DNA from 3 places in the Shewanella sp. Isolate7 genome. Region 1 is predicted to be linked to each of the others. Evidence: predicted binding sites of a transcription regulator. Region 1 holds the regulator's gene; each other region holds the start of a gene.
The links. The regulator sigma-54, encoded in region 1, starts transcription at its own class of promoters, with help from an activator protein. The targets are predictions, from matches to a motif close to GTTGGCACGNNNNTNGNNT.
Positions count from the first base shown of each region.

Region 2: the regulator sigma-54 is predicted to act here: its motif matches at 2,803-2,821, upstream of glnA (glutamate--ammonia ligase).
Region 3: the regulator sigma-54 is predicted to act here: its motif matches at 3,024-3,042, upstream of L1D47_RS13875 (superinfection exclusion B family protein).

Region 1 is NZ_JAKEVJ010000003.1:63,719-78,439, forward strand. Features, by position in the region: gene mgtE (magnesium transporter) at 1-1,166, opposite strand, end outside; gene L1D47_RS01365 (HPr family phosphocarrier protein) at 1,267-1,542, opposite strand; gene rapZ (RNase adapter RapZ) at 1,535-2,383, opposite strand; gene ptsN (PTS IIA-like nitrogen regulatory protein PtsN) at 2,380-2,823, opposite strand; gene hpf (ribosome hibernation promoting factor) at 2,826-3,113, opposite strand; gene L1D47_RS01385 (RNA polymerase factor sigma-54) at 3,144-4,631, opposite strand; gene lptB (LPS export ABC transporter ATP-binding protein) at 4,765-5,496, opposite strand; gene lptA (lipopolysaccharide transport periplasmic protein LptA) at 5,493-6,035, opposite strand; gene lptC (LPS export ABC transporter periplasmic protein LptC) at 6,022-6,579, opposite strand; gene kdsC (3-deoxy-manno-octulosonate-8-phosphatase KdsC) at 6,576-7,127, opposite strand; gene L1D47_RS01410 (KpsF/GutQ family sugar-phosphate isomerase) at 7,129-8,106, opposite strand; gene L1D47_RS01415 (calcium/sodium antiporter) at 8,140-9,099, opposite strand; gene L1D47_RS01420 (ATP-binding cassette domain-containing protein) at 9,319-10,143, shown strand; gene mlaE (lipid asymmetry maintenance ABC transporter permease subunit MlaE) at 10,130-10,915, shown strand; gene mlaD (outer membrane lipid asymmetry maintenance protein MlaD) at 10,987-11,460, shown strand; gene L1D47_RS01435 (ABC transporter substrate-binding protein) at 11,472-12,125, shown strand; gene L1D47_RS01440 (STAS domain-containing protein) at 12,125-12,418, shown strand; gene L1D47_RS01445 (BolA family protein) at 12,434-12,691, shown strand; gene murA (UDP-N-acetylglucosamine 1-carboxyvinyltransferase) at 12,701-13,960, shown strand; gene L1D47_RS01455 (HAMP domain-containing sensor histidine kinase) at 14,081-14,721, shown strand, end outside.
Region 2 is NZ_JAKEVJ010000041.1:15,585-20,856, forward strand. Features, by position in the region: gene L1D47_RS11815 (aminotransferase class V-fold PLP-dependent enzyme) at 1-209, shown strand, start outside; gene L1D47_RS11820 (M14 family metallocarboxypeptidase) at 308-1,132, opposite strand; gene glnA (glutamate--ammonia ligase) at 1,312-2,721, opposite strand; gene typA (translational GTPase TypA) at 3,090-4,913, shown strand.
Region 3 is NZ_JAKEVJ010000052.1:20,944-26,215, forward strand. Features, by position in the region: gene pepT (peptidase T) at 1-1,170, shown strand, start outside; gene L1D47_RS13870 (ATP-binding protein) at 1,214-2,854, opposite strand; gene L1D47_RS13875 (superinfection exclusion B family protein) at 3,084-3,695, shown strand; gene L1D47_RS13880 (DUF3149 domain-containing protein) at 3,804-3,932, opposite strand; tRNA gene L1D47_RS13885 (tRNA-Leu) at 4,243-4,327, shown strand; tRNA gene L1D47_RS13890 (tRNA-Leu) at 4,379-4,465, shown strand; gene L1D47_RS13895 (TorF family putative porin) at 4,642-5,272, opposite strand, start outside.

The DNA of each region.
Region 1 (14,721 bases):
TCGCCCTTCCATAGCCAGATGGCCGCAAACACCAGCAAGGACCAGAGCAGGCCGTTGAGAAAGCCGATAGCCAGCTCCTTGCCGATCAGCCAGCGGGAGTTACTCTGACCTATCTGTCCCAGGGCGATACCGCGTATCACCAGGGCCAGGGTCTGGTTGCCCGCCACGCCGCCCATGCTGGGTACTATGGTCATCAAGATGGCGATGGTGGCAAACTGCTCCAGGGTGTTCTCGAACATGTTGCTGACCGAGGCGGCCAGCAGCGCGGCAAACAGGTTGATGGTCAGCCAGAGGGAGCGCCTCAGGGTGCTCTTGACCACAGGGCCGAAGGTATCGGTATCGTCATCCATACCCGCCATCCCCATCATGGAGTGTTCGGCGTCCTCACGGATCACGTCGACGATATCGTCGATGGTGATACGGCCCAGCAGACGATTGGTTTCCTCTTCCACCACGGGCGCCGAGACCCAGTCATGGCGTTCGAACAACTGGGCGACTTCGCCGTCGTCCATGGCCACGGGGATCCCCTCGAGATCGTCGTTCATGATCTCTCGCACCGAGGCATTAGGATCGCAGGTGAGCAGGTCGGTAATGCGTACGCCGCCCAGCAGGCTGTCGCGCTTGTCCACCACATACAGGGTATCTGTGGCATCGGGCAGCTCGCCGCGGATCCTCAGGTAACGCAGAATCACATCTATGGTGACATCGGGCCGCACTGTCACGGTATCTGTGTTCATGATACTGCCGGCGGTATCTTCCGGATAGGAGAGCGCCTGCTCCACCCTGGCCCTGTCTTGCGCCGTCATCGACTGCAACACCTGATTGAAGACGCTGTCGGGCAGGCTACGCAGTATGTAGGCCAGATCGTCGGTATCCATGCCTTCGGCCGCCTTGGCGACCCGCTCGGGACTCATCTGGGTGATCAGGGTATCTTTGAGCTCTTCACCCAGCTCGTCGAGGATCTCCCCCGTGTGCTGCTGGTCGATCAGCTGCCAGAGCACCTGACGGGTGCGCGGCGGCGAAGATTCCAGGATGAATGCGATATCGGAGGCGGCCATGTCGTGCAGCATGCTGCGCACATGGACAAACATGCCACTGCCTAAGGCTTGAGTCAGCTGATTAAGGCGTTGATCTGTGGTCTCACTATCTAACACTTCGATCGGCATAGCTCCTCCTTTGGCAGTTGATTGAACGGCATGGGCGGTAGGCTTGTAAGTCTATGATAAGTATAGGACGAAATTAAGCTGGTACCGGAAAGCGAGCCGATTATACGGCCTCATCGAATTTGGCGTCAATAAGGGCGCTGATGGCATCTAGGGCCGCCTGGGCATCTTTGCCTTCGCTGGTGATGGTGATGGTTTTGCCCATGCCGGTCTCGAGCATCAGGAGGCCGAGTACGCTGGCGGCGGAGGCCTGTTTATCGCCCTGAATTAGGGTGACCTCGGCGTCGAACTTGGCGGCGAGTACCGCCAGCTTGGTCGCCGCCCTGGCGTGTAGCCCCAGTTTGTTACAGATGGTCAGCTGGCGAGCCAACTTAGTCATGCTTTAGCTCTCTGTGGCGAGCCTGTACCTTATGCTGCCCCTTGTTAAACAGCTTGGCGAGCTGGTCGGTCACATAGACAGACCTGTGCTGACCGCCGGTGCAGCCGATGGCGATGGTGAGGTAGCTGCGGTTGTTGCGCTCGAGGTGAGGCAACCAGGTCTCCAGCAGGTTTTCGATCTGCCAGATGAACTTGTTGACCAGTGGCTGCTGACTGAGAAATTGCTGCACAGGCTCGTCCAGGCCGGTTAAGGGCCTCAGCTCCGGCTCCCAGTGGGGGTTGGGCAGGAAGCGTACGTCGAACATGAAGTCGGCTTCGCTTGGCATGCCATATTTAAAGCCGAAAGATTCGAAGTTGATCACCAACTCTTTATCCACAGTGCCAAGCAGGATCTCGCGAACCTTGTCGCTTAGCTCATAGATGTTGAGGTTGGAGGTATCTATGTAGTGATCCACCAGTTTAGCGATGGGATCCAGTAACTTACCTTCGAGCTGTATCGCCTCCTTGAGGGAGACCTTAGAGCGTGACAGCGGGTGTAGTCTGCGGGTCTCGCTATAGCGCTTGAGCAGCACGCTGTCGCTGGAGTTCAGGAAGAAACTTAAGATTTCGGTATCTTTGGGAAGCTTGGCCAGCTGCTTTTCCAGCTGGATCTCTTCGCTCGGCATATTGCGCACGTCGACACTGATGGCCACGAGATCGTTGCGTCCCTTGAGCTGCTCCAGCAGGGACTCCATCATCTGCAGTGGCAGATTATCGACACAGTAATAGCCTAGATCTTCTAAGACCCTAAGCGCGACGGATTTTCCCGATCCTGAGCGTCCTGATACCAAAACCAATTTCATTGGGTGATCACCTGATAGAGTTCGGATTCATCTTGGGTCTTTCTTAGCTGCTTAATGATCGCCTTATCATTGAGCTTCTCGGCCATGGCGGCCAGGGTGCTAAGATGTTGCTCGCATTGATCTGCGGGCACTAATAATGCAAAAAGGATATCGACGGGCTGATTGTCAATGGCATCGAATGCGATTGGTTCAGCACATTTCACCAGTACGGCCACGGGTTGATCTATGTTGGTCAGCCGCCCGTGAGGAATCGCGATACCATTGCCTATACCTGTGCTGCCCATTTTCTCTCGAGCCAGAAGGCTTTCAAAAATTTCTTGAGAGGAGAGGGTAGGGTACTGGACAGCGGCTAAGTCGCTGATAAGCTCCAGTACCTTTTTCTTACTGCCCGGAGTGGCGCAGGTGGTGCACTCCGGCCGCAGGATGGTACTCAGTTCCATCGTTAATGTTTAGTAAGCTTCTCTTTGTGTTTAATGACCTGACGATCGAGTTTGTCAATCAGGGAGTCTATCGCGGCATACATGTCCGCATGTTCGGATGTTGCGAACACTTCTCCGCCGCGGAGATGTAACTTTGCCTCAACCTTCTGTTGCAACTTTTCGACATTTAATACAACGTGCACATTATTGATCTGATCGAAATGACGTTCAAGCTTTGTGAATTTCTCTTCGATGTAGCTTCGTAGAGATTGGGTGATCTCGATATGGTGCCCAGTCAGGTTTATTTGCATAAAGATAGTCCTCCAGTTTCCAGGTTTGTTTTATAAGCTCTTGCGCTGATTCGACGGCGGTATCAGCATCGCTTCGCGATACTTGGCAATGGTGCGTCTAGCTACCTTGATACCCTGTTCGGCCAAGAGTTGAGCCATCTTGCTGTCGCTCAATGGCTTTTTCTGGTTTTCCGCAGCAACCAGCTTCTTGATGAAGGCGCGTATTGCTGTTGAAGAGCACTCTCCGCCATCGTCGGTACCGACGTGACTGGAGAAGAAGTATTTGAGTTCGAAGATCCCTCTCGGGGTATGCATATATTTTTGTGTGGTCACACGTGAGATGGTGGACTCGTGCATCTCCACCGCCTCGGCAATGTCGTTCAGTACCATGGGCTTCATCGCCTCTTCACCAAATTCGAAGAAGCCTTGTTGGAAGTCGACGATACAGTTGGTCACCTTGAGCAGGGTCTCGTTGCGGCTCTCCAGGCTCTTAAGGAACCATTTGGCTTCCTGCAGGTGGCCACGAATAAACTGGCCATCCGCCTGGCTCTTGGTGCTGCGCGCCATGGCGGCATACTGCTGATTGACGTTGATCTTGGGCATGCTGTCGGGATTAAGCTCGACCACCCAGCGCCCCTTCTTCTTGGTGACGGTCACATCCGGGATCACATACTCGTCGCGGCTGGCGGTGATGGCGAGACCGGGACGGGGATTGAGTGTCTGGATCAGGGCGATGGCATCCCTTAGGTCATCTTCTTTGAGCTTGGTCTTGCGCATCAACAGACGGAAGTCGCGGCCGGCGATGAGATCCAGATGTTCCTTGATCAGCATGCGGGCGTTGGCGATGTGCGGCGTGTCGTCGCTGTATTGGGCGAGCTGAATCGTCAGGCATTCGCTGAGATCCCTCGCCGCCACGCCGATGGGATCGAAGTGTTGTACCCGCTTGAGTACAGCCTCGACCTCGTCGAGTTCGATCTCAGGATCGCCCATGGCTTCGAGAATATCTTCACAGGTCTGGGTCAGGTAACCACGCTCGTCGATGGCATCTATGATGGCGGTGGCGATGGCCAGATCGTTATCGGAAAAGGGGGTCAGGTTCTTCTGCCACTCAAGGTGTTCATACAGGCCTTCGCTGGTTTCACCCTGAAAAGGCATGTCGTCGTCACGCATGGCGCCCGAGCTGGAGTTGGGCGAGGCGGTATAGACCTCGTCCCAGGTGGTATCGACCGGCAGCTCGTCTGGCATGGAGTCCTGGGTCAGGGCGTCAGAGGTCTCGACACCTGAATTATCCTGGCTCGAATCCAGCTCTATCTTGTCGTCGTACTTGTTATCGAAGTTGTCGCTGACGGTATCATCTTGCAGCTCGACATTGGCGCTCTCCTGCTCTTCGTCCAACTCCAGTAGCGGGTTAGATTCTAATGCCTGCTGGATCTCCTGCTGCAACTCTAATGACGACAACTGCAACAGACGAATGGCCTGTTGTAGCTGGGGCGTCATGGTGAGATGCTGACCCATTTTGAGCTGAAGTGACGCTTTCATCGTACTGCTATTCCCTTGTTTCTAATTATAAAATGAGAAAGCTCTGGCTATATGTGCCGGACAAATATATCGAATAGTCGCTAAGGCCACAATCTAAGATAGGTTTTTCTGTGTGGCCCCGTTATAAGATTAACTATAGCTTGAATTGTTCACCTAAGTACACTGCTCGTACTTGCTGGTTGTCTAAGATTTCGGCGGGTGTGCCTTCGGCGATCAGATTACCATGGCTGACGATATAGGCTTTCTCACAGACATCTAGTGTTTCGCGCACATTATGGTCGGTGATCAACACCCCCAGGCCACGATTCTTAAGCTGCTCGATGATCTTCTTGATGTCGATGACCGAGATGGGATCGACCCCGGCGAAAGGCTCGTCGAGAAGAATAAACTTAGGGTTGGCGGCCAGCGCCCTGGCGATCTCTACCCGGCGACGTTCACCACCTGAGAGTGCCATGCCGTGGCTGTCACGGATGTGGGTGATATGGAACTCTTCCAGCAGGTGTTCCAGTTCCTCTTCGCGGCCGTCGTTGTTCAGATCGCTGCGGGTCTGCAGTACGGCCATGATGTTGTCGCGTACCGAGAGCTTACGAAAGATGCTGGCTTCCTGAGGCAGATAACCTATGCCCTTGCGGGCGCGCAGGTGCATGGGATCCAGCGTCAGGTCGTCATCGTCGATAAAGATGCGGCCCTTGTCGCTCTGCACCAATCCGACGACCATGTAGAAGGTGGTGGTCTTGCCGGCGCCGTTTGGCCCCAGCAGGCCGACGATCTGCCCGGTCTTGACCGTGAGGCTCACGTCTTGGACAACGGCACGACTCTTATAGCTCTTGGCGAGGTTCTCCGCCTTCAAGGTTAGGTGTGTCATTGCTTTTCCTGTTTGGGCTGTTCGGGTTTCTGTTCTGGCTGGATCTGCTCCTGATAGTTCTCAGGCTGAATGATGGTGATCACTCTGTCTTTGCCGCTGCTCTCGGCGATCAGCTGTTGCTGCTCTATGTTGTAGCGGATCTGCGAACCTGTGACCTGGCTGCCTTCCTGTTCCAGGGTGGCGTCGCCGATCAGTGTCAGGGTGCGGCTGGAAAGCTCGTAGCGTATCTCCTTGGCACTGGCAGATGCTGGGCGGCCATCTTCCATCACCTGAGAGTAGGTGGCTGGGTTGCCGGTGGCGATGAGGATCTTGCCGCTATTCTTCTCTTTGCTGAAGGCGCGCAGCTTACTGGCCAAAATCTTGATTGAGCCTTGTGTGACTTCTACCGGACCGTGGAAGATGATCTGGTTGTTCTTGATGTCGGCTTCCTGGCTGGCGGCAGAGATCTTAACCTCTTGCAGCAGGTCGTTTACCTCGGCGTGGGCGCCAATACTGACCAGGGACAGCAGGCCAGCAAGAATAAGGCTATTTAGTTTCATATGTTCCTTCTACCTGACTCGTCAGTCGTATATTTTGTGCGTTGAGATCGGCATATAAGCCTTCCCCGGTAATGAGGAAATCTTGCCCTGTGACCCGAATGCTTCTGTCGGATGTCATAATCATAGTATTGAGATCCAGCTCCAGATAGGTGGTCTCTATGGTCTGAATCGGTTCTTCTGGGCTAATGGCATCAATGATAACATTATTTTCCAGGGTGACCCGTCCGCTATTTTTGTCCAGCGTGCCCTTGGTGGACCTCAGGCGCCACTGGGCATCGCCGTTGTCGGGATAGACCAGATAGATGGGCTGGGTAAAGTAGGTCAGGTTGCGCTCGGCATAGTGTTCCATGTGGCTGGCCGATACCCGGCTGTTGATGCCACCCTCATCATTGTATTGCACGCTCTTGAGATCCCGGACGATATAGTCGGGACGATCGACGTTTTTGAGGGCTAGATCTTCGTTGCCCTTTTTCGACTGCACCTGCCAATAGAGCAGCAGTGCGGTGCCGAAGAAGGCGATGATCGCCAGGGTGACTCTGTTCATATGCTCATTCCGTGGGCCGAGGCAAACTTATCCTGACTCAGCAGAATAAGATCCGTCAGTTCACGCAGGGCGCCATGACCGCCCTTGATATGGGTGACCATGTCGGCGTGTTGGCGCACATAGGGGTGACCGTCGGCCACGCAGACAGACAGGCCCACCTTCTCCATCACAGGCAGGTCCACCATGTCATCACCTATGTAGGCAACTTCCTCTGGCGTGACCTTATAGAGGCTTAGCAGCTCCTGGTAGGGCTCTAGCTTGTTGTCGACACCCTGGTAGATGTGGGTGATGCCCAGTGCCGTCATGCGATCTTCCACTATCTGTGACTTGCGCCCCGTGATGATGGCCACGGGAATGTCGCTGGTCAGCAGAGAGCGGACGCCATAGCCGTCGCGGGTATGGAAGGTCTTGAGCTCATCGCCCGAGTTACTCATATAGACCAGGCCGTCGGAGAAGACGCCGTCGACGTCGCAGATCAACAGCTTGATCTGTTTCGCTTTCAGCCAGACTTCGTCGCTGATGGGACCGTAGAAACCTTGATGTGCCATGTTAGATCACCCCCGCCTTAACCATGTCCAGCATGTTGAGTGCGCCAATCGGTCTTTGTTGATCGTCGGTGACGATCAGGCCGTTGATCTCTTTCTCGTCCATCACCTTGAGTGCCTGGGCGGCTAAGATACCGTCGCTGACGGTGACGCAGCCATGGGTCATCACCTCTGAAATCGAGGTCTTGCGCAGGTTGATCTCAGCGTCGATCACCCGGCGCAGATCGCCATCGGTGAAGATGCCGACCAGCAGCCCCTGGTTATTGACCACAGCAGTCATGCCCAGCCCCTTCTTGGAGATCTCATACAGGGCCTCTGTGATGCAGATATCTTCGCTAACCAGTGGCAGCTCGTCGCCCTTGTGCATCACATCGCTCACCTTGAGCAACAGCTTGCGGCCCAGGCTACCGCCTGGGTGGGATAGGGCGAAATCATCTTTGGTAAAGCCACGAGCCTGAAGCAGGGCCACCGCCAGGGCATCGCCCATGACCAGGGTGGCCGTGGTGCTGGAAGTTGGTGCCAGTCCCAGCGGACAAGCCTCTTCCGGTACCTCGATACACAGGTGGACTATGGCGTGTTTGGCCATGTTGGATTCGGGTTTACCCGTTACCGCGATGACCGGCAATCCCATGCGCTTGATCACCGGCATCAGGGTTAAAATTTCGCTGGCCTCACCCGAGTTGGAGATGGCGAGCACGATATCGTTCTCGCTCAGGACGCCCAGGTCTCCGTGACTGGCCTCGCCGGGGTGGACGAAGAAGGCGGGGGTGCCAGTGCTGGCCAGGGTGGCCGAGATCTTGTTACCTATGTGGCCGGATTTGCCCATGCCCATCACAATTACCTTGCCGGTGCAGGCGAGGATCAGCTGGCAGGCCTTGGCAAATTCACTTGAGTCGACATATTGATACAGGTTGTCCAGCGCGTTGCGCTCGATATCGATAACCTTGCGTCCCCAATGACGTAATTGATCTGCATCTACCATCTTGTTCTCTCTATTTTGTCGGCCTAAACGTTATTAGGATAGGAAAAGCGTGATTTGGTACGCGATAAAAGTCGCTAATAACACGCCGCCATGCCAAGGGCGAAGTTGGCGGGCTTTGCCGGTTAATAAAATCAGTATGGCCAGGGCAACGCTGGTTGCCATCACCATGTAAAAGTCGCGACTGCTGGCGGCGGCATCGACCGCGCCAGGGGCGATAAGGGCGGGCAGCGCCAATACCGCTAGAATATTAAACAGGTTCGAGCCAACCACGTTACCTATGGCCAGATCGTCTTCCTTCTTCAGCACGCCTGCCACACAGGCCGCCAGTTCCGGCAGGCTGGTGCCGACGGCGATGATGGTCAGGCCTATGACTAAGTCTGACATATGGAAGGCCTTGGCGATACCCACGGCGCCTTGCACCATCCAGTCGGCAGACAGGGGCAGCAGCACTAGGCCGATGACGAGCCAGAGGATCGCCTTAGGCGTGGGGACATCTTTAGGCACCTCGCTCTCGGCCTCATCGATGAGCGGATCTTTTTCCTTATTGGCGATCGCATGCCAGATCAGGTATCCCATGAGGGCGAAGAAGAGTGCCAACAGCACCAGCCCCTCGATGCGGGTCAGCTGACCATCATAGAGAAAGTATCCTGCCAGCGCCGTGGCGCCAAGCATCATAGGGATTTCCCGCTTGAGTGTCTGTGAGCTTACCGAGATTGCGCCTAACAGCGCGGTGATCCCTAAGATCAACGTGATGTTGGCGACGTTGGAGCCCAGCACATTACCTATGGCCGTGTCTGTCATGCCCTCGAGGGAGGCGGTGGCTGCCACAAACATTTCCGGGGCCGAGCTGCCCATAGCGACGATAGTGAGGCCAATCAACATAGGCGGCAGGCCGAGATTACGGGCGAATGCCGCGGCGCCGAAGACGAATTTGTCGGCACTCCAAACCAGTGCACCCAAACCAGCAATCAGTAAGAAAATATTAAATAGCATTGAAAATCTTTTTATTTAAGAGTCTGCCGCGCATTTTCGCTGGATTTGAACAAAATTGAAAGTATTGCGCAAAGATAGTGTCGATTCAGTTGTGCACAATCCGTCAATTTCGTACAATTTGCCTCTTTTCCTGCCGCCTAACCATGGAACGCACTAGGTCCCGTTATGAGTCATCAATCGTTAAGTCATGACAACCAAGCAAAGGGTGAGACTAAGCCGATGGAACAAGCGCCGATGGAACAAGCGAAGCCATTGGTCGAGATCAGTCATCTGGGCTTCAGTCGTGGCACCCATGTTATCTATGACGATGTCAGCCTCACGATCCCCAGGGGGAAGGTGACCGCCATCATGGGACCCAGCGGCATAGGCAAGACCACACTGCTTAAGCTGATCGGTGGTCAACTGCGCCCAGACAAAGGGGTCATCAAGGTCGATGGCATAGACGTGCATCAATGCAATCGCGGCGAGCTGTTTGCCCTGCGTAAGCGCATGAGCATGCTGTTTCAGAGCGGCGCCCTGTTTACCGACATGAATGTGTTCGACAACGTGGCCTTTGCCCTTAGGGAACACTCCGAGCTGCCCGAGGCGATCATTCGCCGCATCGTGTTGATGAAGCTCGAGGCGGTCGGTCTTCGCGGCGCGGCGCAGATGATGCCGAGCGAACTCTCTGGCGGCATGCAAAGGCGTGCGGCCCTGGCTCGCGCCATCGCCCTGGAACCCGAGTTGGTGCTCTACGATGAGCCATTTGCCGGTCAGGACCCTATCTCCATGGGCGTCCTAGTTAAGCTGATCCGCGAGCTGAGCGACGCGCTGAGCCTCACCTCTGTGGTGGTGTCTCACGACGTACAGGAGGTGCTGGGGATTGCCGACTACGTCTATGTGCTGGCCGATAAGAAGGTGATCGCCCATGGTACGCCAGCCGAATTAAGGGCCGCAGACAATCCGAAATTGAAACAGTTTATCGGCGGCGAGCCCGACGGGCCCGTGCCGTTTCATTTTCCCGCCCAGGATTACCAGAAGGAGATGTTAGGTGAGCGTGATTGATCAAATCGCCCGCTTAGGTCGTGGTGCGATCGACAGTGTCACCGGCCTGGGACGCGCCGGACTCATGTTGTGGGGCGCCATCGCCAAGGTGCCAAGGGTACGTAAGAGCACGCCGCTACTGATCAAGCAGCTGTATGTGATCGGCGTGCAGTCCATGGTGATCATCCTGGTCTCAGGCCTCTTCATCGGCATGGTGCTGGCGCTGCAGGGCTATAATATTTTGGTGGGTTTTGGTACCGAAGACAGCCTGGGGCCCATGGTGGCGCTCAGTCTGCTGCGTGAACTTGGCCCCGTGGTGACCGCGCTGCTGTTTGCCGGACGAGCAGGCTCGGCGCTCACCGCAGAGATCGGCCTGATGAAGAGTACCGAACAGCTCTCCAGCCTGGAGATGATGGCTATCGATCCTCTGCGTCAGGTGATCGCGCCGCGCTTCTGGGCCGGGGTGATCAGCCTGCCGCTGCTGGCGCTGATGTTTACCGCCGTGGGCATCTATGGCGGTCATCTGGTGGGGGTTGAGTGGAAGGGGATCGATAGCGGCAGCTTCTGGTCGATACTGCAGGCCTCGGTAGAGTGGCGTCAGGACATAGTGAACTGTTTGATCAAGAGCTTGGTGTTCGCCGTAGTGGTCACCTGGATAGCCCTGTATCGTGGCTATCATGTGATTCCTAATCCCGAGGGGATTAGCAGGGCGACCACACAAACAGTGGTGCAGTCTAGCCTGGCGGTGTTGGCGCTGGACTTCCTGTTGACGGCCATGATGTTTGGCCGCTGATGAATTTTTGTTTATGGATAAACCTATATGCCTGCCTTCGTGGTATGTATAGAACTGAGTGGTAATTGGGTATGTTGACTCGCAAAATTGAACTTTTAGTTGGTTTGTTTATTCTGTCGGGCCTGATGGCCTTCCTGGTCTTGGTGTTCAATGTCGCCAACGTCGAGGTGAAGCCTGGGCAGAGCCACTACACCTTGTATGCCAAGTTTACCAATGTGGGTGGCCTCAAGGTGCGCTCGCCGGTCAAAGTGGGTGGCGTGGTGGTTGGTCGAGTGACCAAGATTGGCCTGGATCCCGATGAACTGGTGGCCGTGGTCGAGTTGGCGATGGACAAAGAGTACGATCAGTTCCCCGAGACCAGTAGCCTGTCTATCTTGACCTCTGGGCTCTTGGGTGAGCAGTTCCTGGGCCTGACGCCAGGTTTCGTGATGGACGATATCGGCATGTTGAAAGATGGCGATCGTATCGACGATACCCATTCGGCCTTAGTGCTCGAAGACCTTATCGGCCAGTTCTTATACAGTATGAAGTCTAAAGAAAATTAATAGGGACGAATATGAAACAGTTGTTGCAAGTGCTCTTCTCTTCCTTGGTGTTGCTAGTTAGCAATCTGGTCAGCGCCGAGGAGATCTCGGTCAATACTAAAGACCCCTACGCCATGGTGGAATCGGTCGCCAACAAGACTTTCGCCCGATTTCATCAGGATATTGCCACAATTCAGGCCAATCCTGACCATCTTAAGGTGATAGTCTCTGACGAGCTGATGCCTTATATCGATTACAAGTATGCCTCTTACAAGGTGATGGGGCCTTACCTACGTCAGAGTACGCCGGATCAGCGTGAGCGTTTCGCCGAGGCGTTTAGGGCCTATCTGATCGCCACCTATGCTCAGGCCTTTACCGAGTATACGGATCAGCAGGTAGAATTTGCGCCGGCCAAGCGTTTCGACGATGAGAAGATGGTGGATGTTAACGTGCAGATCATCGAGCAGGGACGTCCGCCTATCAAGCTGATCTTCAGGGTTCGCCGCCTCAAAGACGACACCTGGAAGGCGTTCGACTTGGTGGCAGAAGGGGTCAGCCTGCTCTCCTCAAAGAGCGCCGAGATCACTAACCTCATCCGCCAGAATGGCATAGATGCGGTGATCAAGGAGCTAGAGACGCACACGGCAGACCGTATCAGCTTGGCGAGCAAGGAGACTAAGCTATAATGCTGGCCTTTGAGCAGGACGCTGGCCAGTGCAAGGTGAGCGGCCAGCTGTCACAGGCGGCCGTGGTACAGCTCTGGCCTAAACTGGAGACACTGCTGAGCGGGCCATGTGAGCGATTGGATCTCTCTGGAGTCGCCTATAGCGATAGCGCAGGTGTCGCCCTGTTGTTGCATCTGGTGGCAGAGCAGCAGGCGAAGGGAAAGTCACTGGCGCTTTGCAATCCACCATTGCAACTGCAAAAGCTAATAGATTTATATGATTTACAAGACTTCTTCACCGAAGAAGCCAAATAAAAGGGTTATCCGTTTATGGAATGTAATGAGATTGAACAGCTGCTTACTCAAGCGCTGGCACTAGATGAAGTACACGTGAGCCAGGATGGGACACACTATAAGATTGTCGCCGTCGGCGAGTGTTTCGACGGTGTAAGCCGCGTCAAGCAGCAGCAGATGATCTATGCCCCCTTGATGGAACATGTGACCAGTGGGGCGCTACATGCCATCACTATCAATGCCTTTACCCCGACGCAGTGGAAGCGTGAAAAAATCTTCAACATGCCAGGTTAGAGACTCACAGTGGATAAATTAACAATTCAGGCCAGTGGTGCATTGGCCGGTGACGTGGTGATTTCAGGCGCCAAGAATGCCGCCCTGCCGATTCTGATGGCCGGTGTGCTCGCCGAGACCGATTTTGTGGTCAGCAATGTGCCGAACCTGCGCGATGTCAACACCAGCTGTGAGCTGTTGCGTTGCCTCGGCGCCGACGTGAGCCGTGGCGATGACGGCAAGATCACCATCTCGACGACTCAGCTAAACGAGTTTTGCGCGCCCTATGAACTGGTGAAGACCATGCGCGCCTCTATCCTGATCCTGGGCCCCTTGCTGGCCCGTTACGGCACCGCCGACGTATCCCTGCCTGGTGGCTGCGCCATCGGTGCTCGTCCGGTTAACCTGCACCTGCATGGCTTGGAGCAGATGGGCGCCAAGATTGAGGTGAAAGAGGGTTATATCAAGGCACGTGTCGATGGTCGCCTCAAGGGCGCCCATATCTTCATGGATATGATCAGCGTCGGTGCCACAGAGAACCTGCTGATGGCGGCGGCCCTGGCCGATGGCGAGACCGTGATCGAAAACGCTGCCCGCGAACCTGAGGTGATCGATCTGGCCAACTGTCTCAACGCCATGGGCGCAAAGATCACAGGCGCAGGTAGTGATACCATTCGTATCCAGGGTGTCGAGTCTCTCAGTGGCTGTGAATATCGCGTGATGCCAGATCGCATCGAGACGGGTAGCTTCCTGGTGGCCGCTGCGGTAACCCGAGGCAAGATACGTTGTGTCGATGCCGATCCTAAGACCCTGGAGGCCGTACTCGCCAAGCTCGAAGACGCCGGCGCCAGCATCACAACCGGTGAAGATTGGATCGAACTGGATATGCAGGGCAAACGCCCTAAGGCGGTCAATATCAAGACCATGCCTTACCCGGGGTTCCCAACAGATATGCAGGCGCAGTTCTGTGTGCTAAACGTCTTGGCGGAAGGTACGGCGACCATTACCGAGACCATCTTCGAGAACCGTTTCATGCATGTGCCTGAGCTTATCCGTATGGGCGCCAACATGGAGCTGGAAGGCAATACCTGTATCATCAAGGGTTGTGAGCGGCTCAACGGCGCTCAGGTGATGGCGACAGATTTACGCGCCTCGGCGAGCCTGGTGATTGCCGGTCTGGTGGCCGATGGTGTGACTACGGTGGATCGTATCTACCACCTCGACAGAGGCTATGAGCATATCGAAGAGAAGTTTAAGGGCCTAGGCGGCGAAGTCGTGCGGGTCAGCTAACCTTTTCTTTATCATGAGAAAGCCACCTTAGGGTGGCTTTTTTGTGGCCGAGATAAATTTGCGTCGATATTGTCGAGACTGTCACGGCGGCCTATGTTGAGCCAGTGTTAAAGTCTTCCTATGCTGACTTTTATCGTGTTTAACATCTACCTCTTCTATGGCCTAGTGTTTTTTTCCATTGGCTGCGTAGTCGTTTTTCGCAATTTTAAGTACAGTCAGCTCTCCATCTCGCCCACGCTCTGGGCCCTGGCCCTGTTTGGCTTTACCCACGCCTTCCACGAGTGGTCTGAGTTATACGTCATCCTCTTTGCCGACGACATCAGTCAGCAATATCAGGTGCTGGTTCAGTGGCTTAGGCTACTTAAATTGGCACTCTCCTTTGCCAGCCTGATGGTGTTTGCCTGGCTGCTCTTCGCTATCTTGTCGCGGCGCATAGCCCGCATAGGCCATGGGGCGATCCTGCTGGTTCTGCTGGCCTACAGTATCTCAGTGGTGAGTCTATCTGGCTCCTTGGATCTCTCCGATGAGATGTTTTCACAGGCGGCTCACTGTACGCGTCTGTTGCTGGGGTTTGGCAGCGCGTTTCTGGCCGGCTCCGGCATGGCTATCTATGGCCATGGCTTGCTACAGGCGCGGCATGACTATGGCCAGTATTTTGTGGCGACCGGTGTGGGCCTGTGGATTTACGGCGTGCTTGCGGGTCTGGTGCCGACCGATCTGCATATGACCATTCCCGTGCTGCGTACCCTAGCCAGTGGCCT
Region 2 (5,272 bases), on a different contig from region 1:
CCCTGGTGTCGCCCTCAGACTCTGCTCGTTGCAGCGGCACCGCCATCTTGAATTTTGGTGCGGCGCAACAACAGGTGGTCGAGGCGCTGACTCAGGCCGATATCAGCCTGGATGTGCGTAAGCAGGGGATGCGTATCTCGCCGCATATTTACAATGGTGAGCAGGACATGCAGCGGCTATTGGAGGCCCTAGTCCCCTTCTGTCGTTAGTGGAAAGCCTATGCTCGCTGATAAGAAGCCAGGACTAGTGCCTGGCTTTTTTGTGGGCGTCAGATCTTAGCGCCTAGCCTAATTCTTCTCTCAGGTTCCTAGCGCCTCGCCAGACTCAACTCGACGAAGCGTTTGATGATGGCGGCATTGGCCAGGATGCGCTGGTCGAAACTCTGTTGGCCAGGGGTTTCGCTACACACGCCGACGCTGGCGCCCAGTCGTACCAGGAAGGCTTCGAAGGAGAGGTCGAAGTGGTTGAAGATAATGCCATCTTTGACCGGGCAGTCGTCGATCAAGCCATCCTGGGGGATAGGGAAATAGTGCCCCAGGGCGTCACGTAGCTCGCGGCTGAATTGGCCGGGGTGCTGGTTGGCCTCGAAGGAGTAGATGTAGGTGTCTGTTAGCAGCACATCTTCGTGGCAGGTGAGGATGCCATCTTTACTGGCGGCGGCCAGCAGCTGAGAGTGGGCCAGTAGGATCTCGCCCTCACTCGAGGTGTCTTGATTGCTGACGCCGCGGCCGTTTTCTAACACGAAGCCGCGATTAGGGTTCTGTCCCAGCTTGTTGAACCTGTGGCCGCGCTTGAAACCGGTAGGATTTACCAGAGGCAGCAGGCTGAGGTTGATCTGGCTAAATAGTTCAGGCTCCAGTTCGTTGAGGAAGTAGAGCAGTCCCCAGGGGCCGGCGGCCTCCTCGCCATGGAAACCTGCGCTGATTAGGATAGAGGGCTGATCTGCCTTCTGCGCCGGTGATTGATACAGCTCCAGCGGATGTGGCCCAGCATCGCCCAGCTTGCGTGCCTGTAGCCCAAGGCGACTCGCCTGCTCGGCCAGGCGGGCAGAGAAGCTGCTGATATCATTGCTCTGACAGCTAAAAATATCGCTGTGCCAGGTGTAAGACTGGAAGGGATCGCGGCTAGACATAATGGGATTCTAAGGTAAGTGATTCGGCGTGATCATGATAGCAGTTTGGCCATAAAGATAAATCAATTTTATGCCCGTCGTCAGGCGCTTAAATTAGGCTTAGCTCTCTGATTAACAGACATAAAAAAGCCGCCTAAGCGGCGGCTTCTTCAAGCTATAAGCGGACTTACAGGCAAGGATTACAGGCTGTAGTAAAGCTCGAACTCAGCTGGGTGAGTGGTGCGAGAAACGGTTTCAGCTTCTGCTGTCTTCAGGGCGATATAAGAATCGATGAAGTCATCAGAGAATACGCCGCCCTTAGTCAGGAACTCACGGTCTGCATCCAGGTTCTCCAGCGCATTTTCCAGCGAAGTCGCAACCTGTGGGATCTCGGCCGCTTCTTCGGCTGGCAGATCGTATAGATCCTTGTCCATGGCTTCGCCTGGGTGGATCTTGTTCTGGATACCGTCAAGACCAGCCATCAGCAGTGCAGCGAACGCCAGGTATGGGTTAGCCGTTGGATCTGGGAAGCGAGTCTCGATACGACGAGCCTTAGGGCTTGGTACTACTGGGATACGGATAGACGCAGAGCGGTTACGTGCCGAGTAGGCCAGCATCACTGGCGCTTCGAAGTGAGGCACAAGACGCTTGTATGAGTTGGTGCTTGGGTTCGTGAAGGCGTTCAGCGCGCGAGCGTGCTTGATGATACCGCCGATGTAGTAAAGTGCAGTTTCACTCAGACCCGCATACTTGTCACCAGAGAAGAGGTTAACACCGTCTTTAGCCAGTGATTGGTGAACGTGCATGCCGCTACCGTTGTCGCCAACGATTGGCTTAGGCATGAAGGTCGCAGTCTTACCGTAAGCGTGGGCCATGTTGTGAACCACATACTTAAGGATTTGGATTTCGTCGGCTTTTTCAGTCAGCTTGTTGAAGCGAGTCGCGATCTCGTTCTGACCGGCAGTCGCCACCTCGTGGTGGTGAGCCTCAACTACCTGACCCATCTCTTCCAGTACTAGACACATGGCGCTACGGAGATCTTGTGAAGAGTCAACCGGTGCTACTGGGAAGTAACCGCCTTTCACGAATGGACGGTGACCTGTGTTGCCGTCTTCGTAGTGAGTGCCTGAGTTCCAAGCCGCTTCTTTGGCGTCTAGCTTAACGAAACAGCCAGACATGTCGGTGCCGAACTTAACGTCGTCAAACAGGAAGAACTCTGGCTCAGGGCCAATGAGTACGGTATCGGCGATGCCGGTAGAGATCAGGTACTCTTCGGCTTTCTTAGCGATAGAGCGTGGGTCGCGGTCGTAACCAGTCATAGTGCCTGGCTCAAGAATGTCACAGCGGATCAGGGCAGTGGTTTCTTCGGTGAATGGATCAAGAACGAAGGTTGTTGGGTCAGGCATCAGTACCATGTCTGACTCGTTAATGCCCTTCCAACCAGCAATAGATGAACCGTCGAACATTTTACCGTCTTCAAAGAAATCGGCATCAACCTGATGAGTAGGAATAGATACGTGCTGCTCTTTACCTTTAGTATCGGTAAAACGCAAATCAACAAACTTAACTTCAAGTTCTTCTAGTTGTTGTAAAACTGATTCAACTGACATTCTAAAGTCTCCGAGTAGAGTAGAGGGGATGCCCTTCTTATATCATTCAGCGTTGCGACCAACGCGGTTCTGGCATGAGTAAAGCGAGACTCATGCCAAAAGTTTAAGGTATTGATTTTTATGGGAACGATAAAGCAGGCGGGTGGCGGGAATCTCGGCATTGCACCATAAAGGTGCATTGGTTGCCTCTTAATGGTGCGCTCACCAAGATGGTGCGCACCAATATAAACATGACTATTCATAGCTGACTAAAAAATAATCCTGTGCGAGAGCCCCTCGCTAGAGTAGAATGGCACGTTTTTTATTGCAACAGCTATTATTAGGGCTGTTATCAATACCCTATTTTTTCGATGGTAAGAGGTTTATCCGTGTTAGAGAATTTACGTAACATCGCCATTATTGCACACGTTGACCATGGTAAGACGACCCTGGTTGATAAGCTGCTGGCACAGTCTGGAACCCTTGAGACTCGAGGAGAGGCCGCTGAGCGGGTGATGGATTCCAACGATCTTGAAAAGGAACGTGGAATCACGATTCTGGCGAAGAATACTGCCATCAAGTGGAACGACTACCGTATCAACATCGTTGATACCCCTGGCCACGCCGACTTCGGTGGCGAGGTTGAGCGTGTACTTTCTATGGTTGACTGTGTGCTACTGCTAGTTGATGCGGTCGATGGTCCAATGCCACAGACACGTTTCGTGACTAAGAAAGCCTTCGCTCAGGGCCTTAAGCCTATCGTAGTGATCAATAAGATCGACCGTCCAGGCGCTCGCCCTGATTGGGTTATCGATCAGGTATTCGATCTGTTCGACAACCTGGGTGCTACCGACGAGCAACTGGACTTCCCAATCGTTTATGCCTCTGCACTGAACGGCTTTGCTACCCTAGATCCTGAAGAGACTGGCACCGACATGACGCCACTGTTCGAGACTATCGTCGAGAAGGTGTCTTCACCTGATGCCGATGCCGAAGGTGCTTTCCAGATGCAGATCTCTCAGCTGGACTACAACTCTTACGTGGGCGTTATCGGTGTAGGCCGTATCAAGCGCGGTAGCGTTAAGGTTAACCAGCAGGTTACCGTAGTGGCGGCCGATGGTACTACACGTAATGGCAAGATCGGCCAGGTACTCGGCTACATGGGTCTGGACCGTCACGAAGTTGAGGAGGCAAATGCCGGCGACATCGTGGCCATTACCGGTCTGGGCGAGCTGAAGATCTCTGACACCATCTGTGCCGTGGGCAACGCCGAAGCCTTGCCACCTCTGTCTGTTGACGAGCCAACACTGACCATGACCTTCCAGGTAAACACCTCTCCGTTCGCGGGTAAAGAAGGTAAGTATGTGACCTCGCGTAACATCCTTGAGCGTCTGCAACAGGAGCTGGTGCACAACGTAGCACTGCGCGTCGAAGAGACCGAGAGCCCAGACCGTTTCCGCGTATCAGGCCGTGGTGAGCTTCACCTGTCTATCCTGATCGAAAACATGCGTCGTGAAGGCTACGAGCTGGCCGTATCACGTCCAGAAGTTATCGTTAAAGAGATCGACGGCGAGAAGTGCGAGCCATACGAAACTCTAACCGTAGACGTTGAAGAAGAGCATCAAGGTGCGGTTATCGAGAAGCTTGGTACCCGTAAAGCTGACATGCGTGACATGCAGCCAGATGGCAAGGGTCGTATCCGTATCGACTTCATCATTCCTAGTCGTGGCCTGATCGGTTTCCAAACCGAATTCATGACAGCCACCTCAGGTACGGGTCTTATCTACCACTCATTCGACCATTATGGTCCAGTGAAGGGCGGTGAGATCGGTCAGCGTCAAAACGGTGTGTTGATCTCTAACGCTACCGGTAAGGCATTGACCTTCGCCCTGTTCGGTCTGCAAGACCGTGGTCGTCTGATGATCGGTCACGCCGCCGAGGTTTATGAAGGCCAGGTAGTGGGTATCCACTCTCGCGCTAACGACCTAACGGTTAACTGTCTGAAAGGTAAGCAGCTGACTAACATGCGTGCCTCGGGTACCGACGAAGCTCAGGTACTGACACCGCACATTCAGATGACCCTTGAGCAGGCGCTCGAGTTCATCGATGACGACGAATTGGTAGAAGTGACTCCGCTGAGCATCCGCGTGCGTAAGCGTCACCTGACCGAGAACGATCGTAAGCGTGCCAGCCGCGCCTCGAAAGACGCTTAATTTGGCCCGCACCTTTTAGGTGCAGCCGATTAGCCCGAAACCCCGACCATGCAGATGGCCGGGTTTTTTTGTATCTGGCATTAGCAGATTCAAAGTTATCGATTGCCTACCGCGGCTGCCGCCCATGGATGCGAGAATGTCCTTAACTCTTCACCACCGTAGGCAATGGGTTACGATGAAGCTAAGGCCTTCAAATACACCCCATAAATTCAATTAAAAGCTAAAAGCCAACCCTCAACTTCAATACCACTCCCCCTAAAAACAGTCTGAATCTGCGAGCAAGGATTCCACCTTGCTTCCTACCTAGCTTTGTAGGGCGAGATCCTGCAAATGGGATTAATGCAGATCCTGTTAGTTGA
Region 3 (5,272 bases), on a different contig from region 1:
GCGAGTCAGGCAGGTTGCCCCAGTACGCCGGGACAGCTGGCGCTGGCGGATCAACTCAGAGAGGAGCTGATCAAGTTAGGCTTCAGTCAGGTGGCGCTATCTTCTACGGGTTACCTGACCGCCCTGGTGCCCGCGACGGTCGAAGGGGTTCCCCCTATCGGCTTTATCGCCCATCTGGACACGGCGCCGGACTTTAGCGGCGCCAATGTGCGCCCTCAACTGATTGAGAACTATGATGGCGGCGATATTCATCTTGGTGAGCTGAACCGGCTCTCTCCCAAGGAGTTTCCCGAGTTAGCTCAGTATCTGGGACAGACGTTGATCACCACGGATGGCACAAGCCTGCTGGGCGCCGACGATAAGGCGGGGATCGCCGAGATAGTCACCGCACTATCGACCCTGATGCAAGAGCCGGGTAGCCTTCATGGCGATATCTATCTCTGTTTCACCCCCGATGAAGAAATAGGCCGCGGCGCCGATAAGTTTGACTTCGAAACCTTCAAGGCCGAGTGGGCCTATACTGTGGATGGTGGCGAGCTAGGGGGCCTAGAGTTCGAGAACTTTAATGCCGCCACGGCCGTGGTGACGGCCAAGGGAAACAACTGCCATCCTGGCTCCGCCTATGGTGTCATGGTGAACGCCCAGACCATGGCGGCGCGATTTCATGCCAAGATGCCCCTTGGCGATACCCCAGAAAACAGTCAGGACTACGCCGGTTTCTTCCACCTAGCAGAGATGAAAGGGGTTACCGAAGAGGCGCAGCTTACCTATATCATTCGCGATTTCGATCTGGATCAGTTCGAGCAGCGTAAGCGCTGGCTCACCGAACGGGTCGAGGCCTGCAATGCCCAGCTGCTCCAGGGCTCGCTAACGGTTAGCATCACAGACAGCTATTACAATATGCGCGATCAATTGATCCCGCATCCCCATATTGTCGATATCGCCAAGCAGGCGATGGGTGAGCTGGGGATCACGCCGAAGATCAAGCCTATTCGCGGCGGCACAGATGGCAGTCGTCTCTCCTATATGGGCCTGCCTTGTCCTAACCTGTTTACCGGTGGTCACAACTTCCATGGCAAGCATGAGTTCATCTGTCTGGAGTCTATGGTGAAGGCGACAGAGGTGATCATGGCGATCTGCCGCTTAACGGCTAAGCAATTAAAGGGCTAAGCAGTTAAAGGGCTAAGCAGTTAAAGGACTGACAGTTAAGCGGTTAAATGCCTGATTGATTGGAGAGGTTGAGCTCGATGGCTGGGCTGTCGAGGACCTCAACCGGAAAGCTCACCTCGAAACAGGCGCCGCCTAATTCGCCGTCGTCGCGATAGCGAATGTTGCCCTTGAGCAGGGTAACGGCGTTGAAGGCGGCGGAGAGTCCCAGGCCGGTGCCGCCCTCCGAGCGAGTGGTGGTATAGAAGGGCTCGAAGATATGACTGCTGGCCTCGCTGCCGATCCCCGGCCCATCATCCTGAATACGGATATTGAGCATGCCATCGTCCACCTCGGCGTCTATCCTGATCTTCCCCTGCTTGCGATCCTTAAAGCCGTGGGCATAGGCGTTGGACACCAGGTTGGTGACGATCTGCTTAAACAGGCTGAGATTGGTGAGTATGTTGAGGTCGGGATCCACCCGGTATTCCACCTCGGCCTGCTTGTCGCCGTAGATGAAATGCATCGACTCATGGTGCTCTTCTAGCCCCTGTTTGAGGTTGATGCTGCGTTTGTCTTCCAGGCTCTGCTCTGCGGCGATCGTCTTGAACTTCTGGATCAGGGTGCTGGCGCGGGTGATGTTGCTGATGATCAACTCACAGCTTTGCTGATACTCCTCCAGGATGGCATTGATCTCCTCCAGGGTCGCGTTTTCGCTATGGATCAACTTGATCAGCTCCTCGATATGGATCAGCTGGGTGCTGGCTGCAGTGAGGCAGATGCCGATAGGGGTGTTGATCTCGTGGGCTACGCCAGATACCAGGCCGCCGAGCGCTGCCATCTTCTCCTGTTCGACCAGTACCTGTTGGGCGCGTTTAAGCACCAGCAGGGATTGCTCCAGTTCCTGGGTGCGTTCCTTCACCTGGCGCGCCAGTTCATCCTTGTAGCTGCGTTCCAGTTCCAGCAGTCGCTCGCGATCCGCCAGGGCCTCTTGCAGTTCCAGCTTGGAGGCCTTGATGTCATCGAAGGAGCGCCTGAGTTGCAGCTGCATCTCATTGATTGCCTTGGCAACCAGCCAGAATTCGTCATTCTTATGGCTGTTCTTGACGAACACCAGGGGCTCGAACTCGCCGTCCAGGTTGATGTTCTGGCTGTAGTCGCTGAGCTTATGCAGGTGGCGGGTGACCAGAAACCACACCAGGAAGAGGATGAAGCCGGCGACGATGAAGGTCTTGATGGCGTTGGAGAGGAGTATGATGATGGCGCGATCGAGCAGTTTCTCATATACCACTCTCAGATCCGCCTGCACTAACAGGGTACCAACGTCTATGTTTTCGTTGCCTGAGCCATAGACCAGTTTAAAGCTGCGCTCTATGGTGTTTTCCGGGGTTGCCGTGCCCGCCTGCCAGTGTTGGCCGCTGTCGTCGTTTATCTCTATGTAGGTGATGTCAGGCAGCTGGATCAGGCCGTCGATCTGGGTGTTGATCAGGCGCTCGTCGATCACCCAGATGCTGGCCGCCAGCACGTCCAGATTGACCTTCTCTATGCTGTCGAATTGGCGGGTGATGCGATTGACGTCGCTGCGATAGTCGTTGACCAGCTGGAAGCCCGTGGTGAGCAGGGTGATTAAGGAGCTGAAGAGGATGATCGACAGGGTGAGTTTTCTGCCGATGGGACTCTTGAGTAGCTGAGCTGTGTGGTTTGCCATTTATGGTATCGCTTATCCCAAGCACCATAAGCACGGCCGACAATTGACGTTAGGTGCGCTGTCCAGATCACATAGCTTTAAGCATAGCCTGATTCTTATGTTCTGCTCGCGCAAAGGAATAAAAATGTCGCCAAGATGATGTTTGTAAAGTCTTTATGTGGCTCTGCGGGTTGGCATTTTACTTGCAGTTATTCTGCTTACTGCAGGTTTTTTGACACTAGGTATCAAGATGGAAAAATTAAATCTGATGCTGTTTAAACAGACGAGTCCTAAGCAAGTGATCTTCAATTTGATGTTGTGGCTGACCCTGATCAGCGCCGCCTTACTCTTTGCGCCCACCTCCCTGATGCAGACTCTGAGGCTAGAGCTGCTGGTGAGTCAATATGCCCACTTCATCGGCCTGGGATTGATTATCGGCGCGGCCTATCTCCTGACCCAGGTGGCCAACTATTTTCTCGATGAGGCGATCAAGCATCTCAAGGGCAAGCGTACCACTGAGACCATAGAGAAGAAGGTGCGGCTGCTGGATCCGACCGAGCGCGCCCTGTTAAGAGAGTTCTTCCTGCAAGGGGAGACAGTGCTGACCCTGCCTGAAAATGAGGCGGCGGTGCAGAGCCTGCTGGAGGCCAACATCTTGCAGTATCTGGGTAACAAGCAACAATACGCTATTCATGGCCCGACCGCAGATTTTAAGATTGCCATGGAGGCTAGATCCCATCTCAATCGCCAGGTCTTGCGTCTGCCTCAGGGGGAACCCAATCCCGAGCAGCTACAGCTGCTTATTAAGGCCAGACCCCACTTCATTCACAGTGTGGTGCCCAGTCGTAAACACGCCGCCTGATCTCCTATGGGGAATTGGGGGGGGAAACGCTGAACGATAGATAAAAAAGTGGGGGCATAAGCCCCCATTTGCATTAGAAATATGATTTTCTGGACTTCGAGGTCCTATCTATTCTGGTTTCGACTTCGAGATAAACAACCACATGATGTATGACATTATGCCAATGGTTGTGAAGATAACTATCATAGATAGCAGACCAATGGGGTTACCAAACATTAAATCTAACCAAAATGCCATGTGAGAAGTCCTCTTTCGTAGCTGTTTATATCGTTGTCCAAGCTAAATTAGCGCGAATGGATATGAGAAATGCTGATCTCGATCAATTAATGCTGTCAATTTGATAACGCCTTGTCATCGTTTTGAGAATTTTGTGAGCCTGGTGGCAAAATTTCCCCGTGTGAATAGCCCGATTGTGCCGAGTTTTAGGCGCTTAGGATGAAAAATCGGCAGTCGGTAATAAAGCTGTCGCAAAAGGCTTGCCATTAGTAAAAGCAAAGGTATAATTCCGTTCACTTACTCGAGACAGAGAGTAAGGTCTGATTGATGAGCCGGAGTGGTGGAATTGGTAGACACGACGGATTCAAAATCCGTTTCCTTCGGGAGTGACGGTTCAAGTCCGTCCTTCGGTACCATTATCAGTTGCTCTCCTAGTGAGAATAGCGGTAAGATCAGACTAACAAGATGCAGATGTGGTGGAATTGGTAGACACGCTAGCTTCAGGTGCTAGTGGCTTAACGGCCGTGCGAGTTCAAGTCTCGCCATCTGTACCAACTTGTTGATGCAAATCCTCTCTAGAAGAGATAAGAACCTGCTTAATAGCAGGTTTTTTTATGCCTGAAATTTATTGCTGTTTGAAGTCATTTCAGTAGCCAGCTAGCAGTCCAAGCAGCTGGAGCGCCATCGACGCTCCATCTCTTGCTTATTTTTCTCGATTGATTCCTAACGATTAGAAGTTGTAGGCGAGACCTATCATATAGTGGTCGTGTTCGAACTCCTGATAGCTGATCTCTAGCATGAGATCTAGCTGGGACAGTAGGGGGTAGCGATAGCGCAGTCCTACATCATAGATGCTGTCGGCAACCTTTCCTTTGTCGAGATAGCCATAGTTTTCAGCATCGGTAAACAGGCCTGCATGGGCGACCAATTGGCTGTCGTTAAACAGGTCGAAGCCATAGTTAACTTCTGTGTACCAAGCTTCTACATCTTGGTCATAGTTTACCATCAGATTAAGTGCCTTATAGTCGAGACTGACTGAATACTCGACGCTGTAGCCGCCAGCCCCATAAGTGTATTTCATGGCGTTGAAGCCTAGGCCTAGATCCTCGGTGAGCATCTGGTAGTAACCGCCGTAGTAATCAATTTCATAATCATTGTAGACGCTACCTTCATCCTCATAGCGATAGGTCTCGAATGAGGTGCCTAGATAGAAGCCACTTTCGTGTTCCACCATGAGATCGCCCTGAAGTGTGGGCTTGTTGTCGCTGATGGTCTGGCCGCGCCACAGGTAGTTGCTGAGTCCCATGAGTACACCCGAGGCGGCGAATTGACTTTCTTCGGCTGCCAGAGGTTGGCTCATA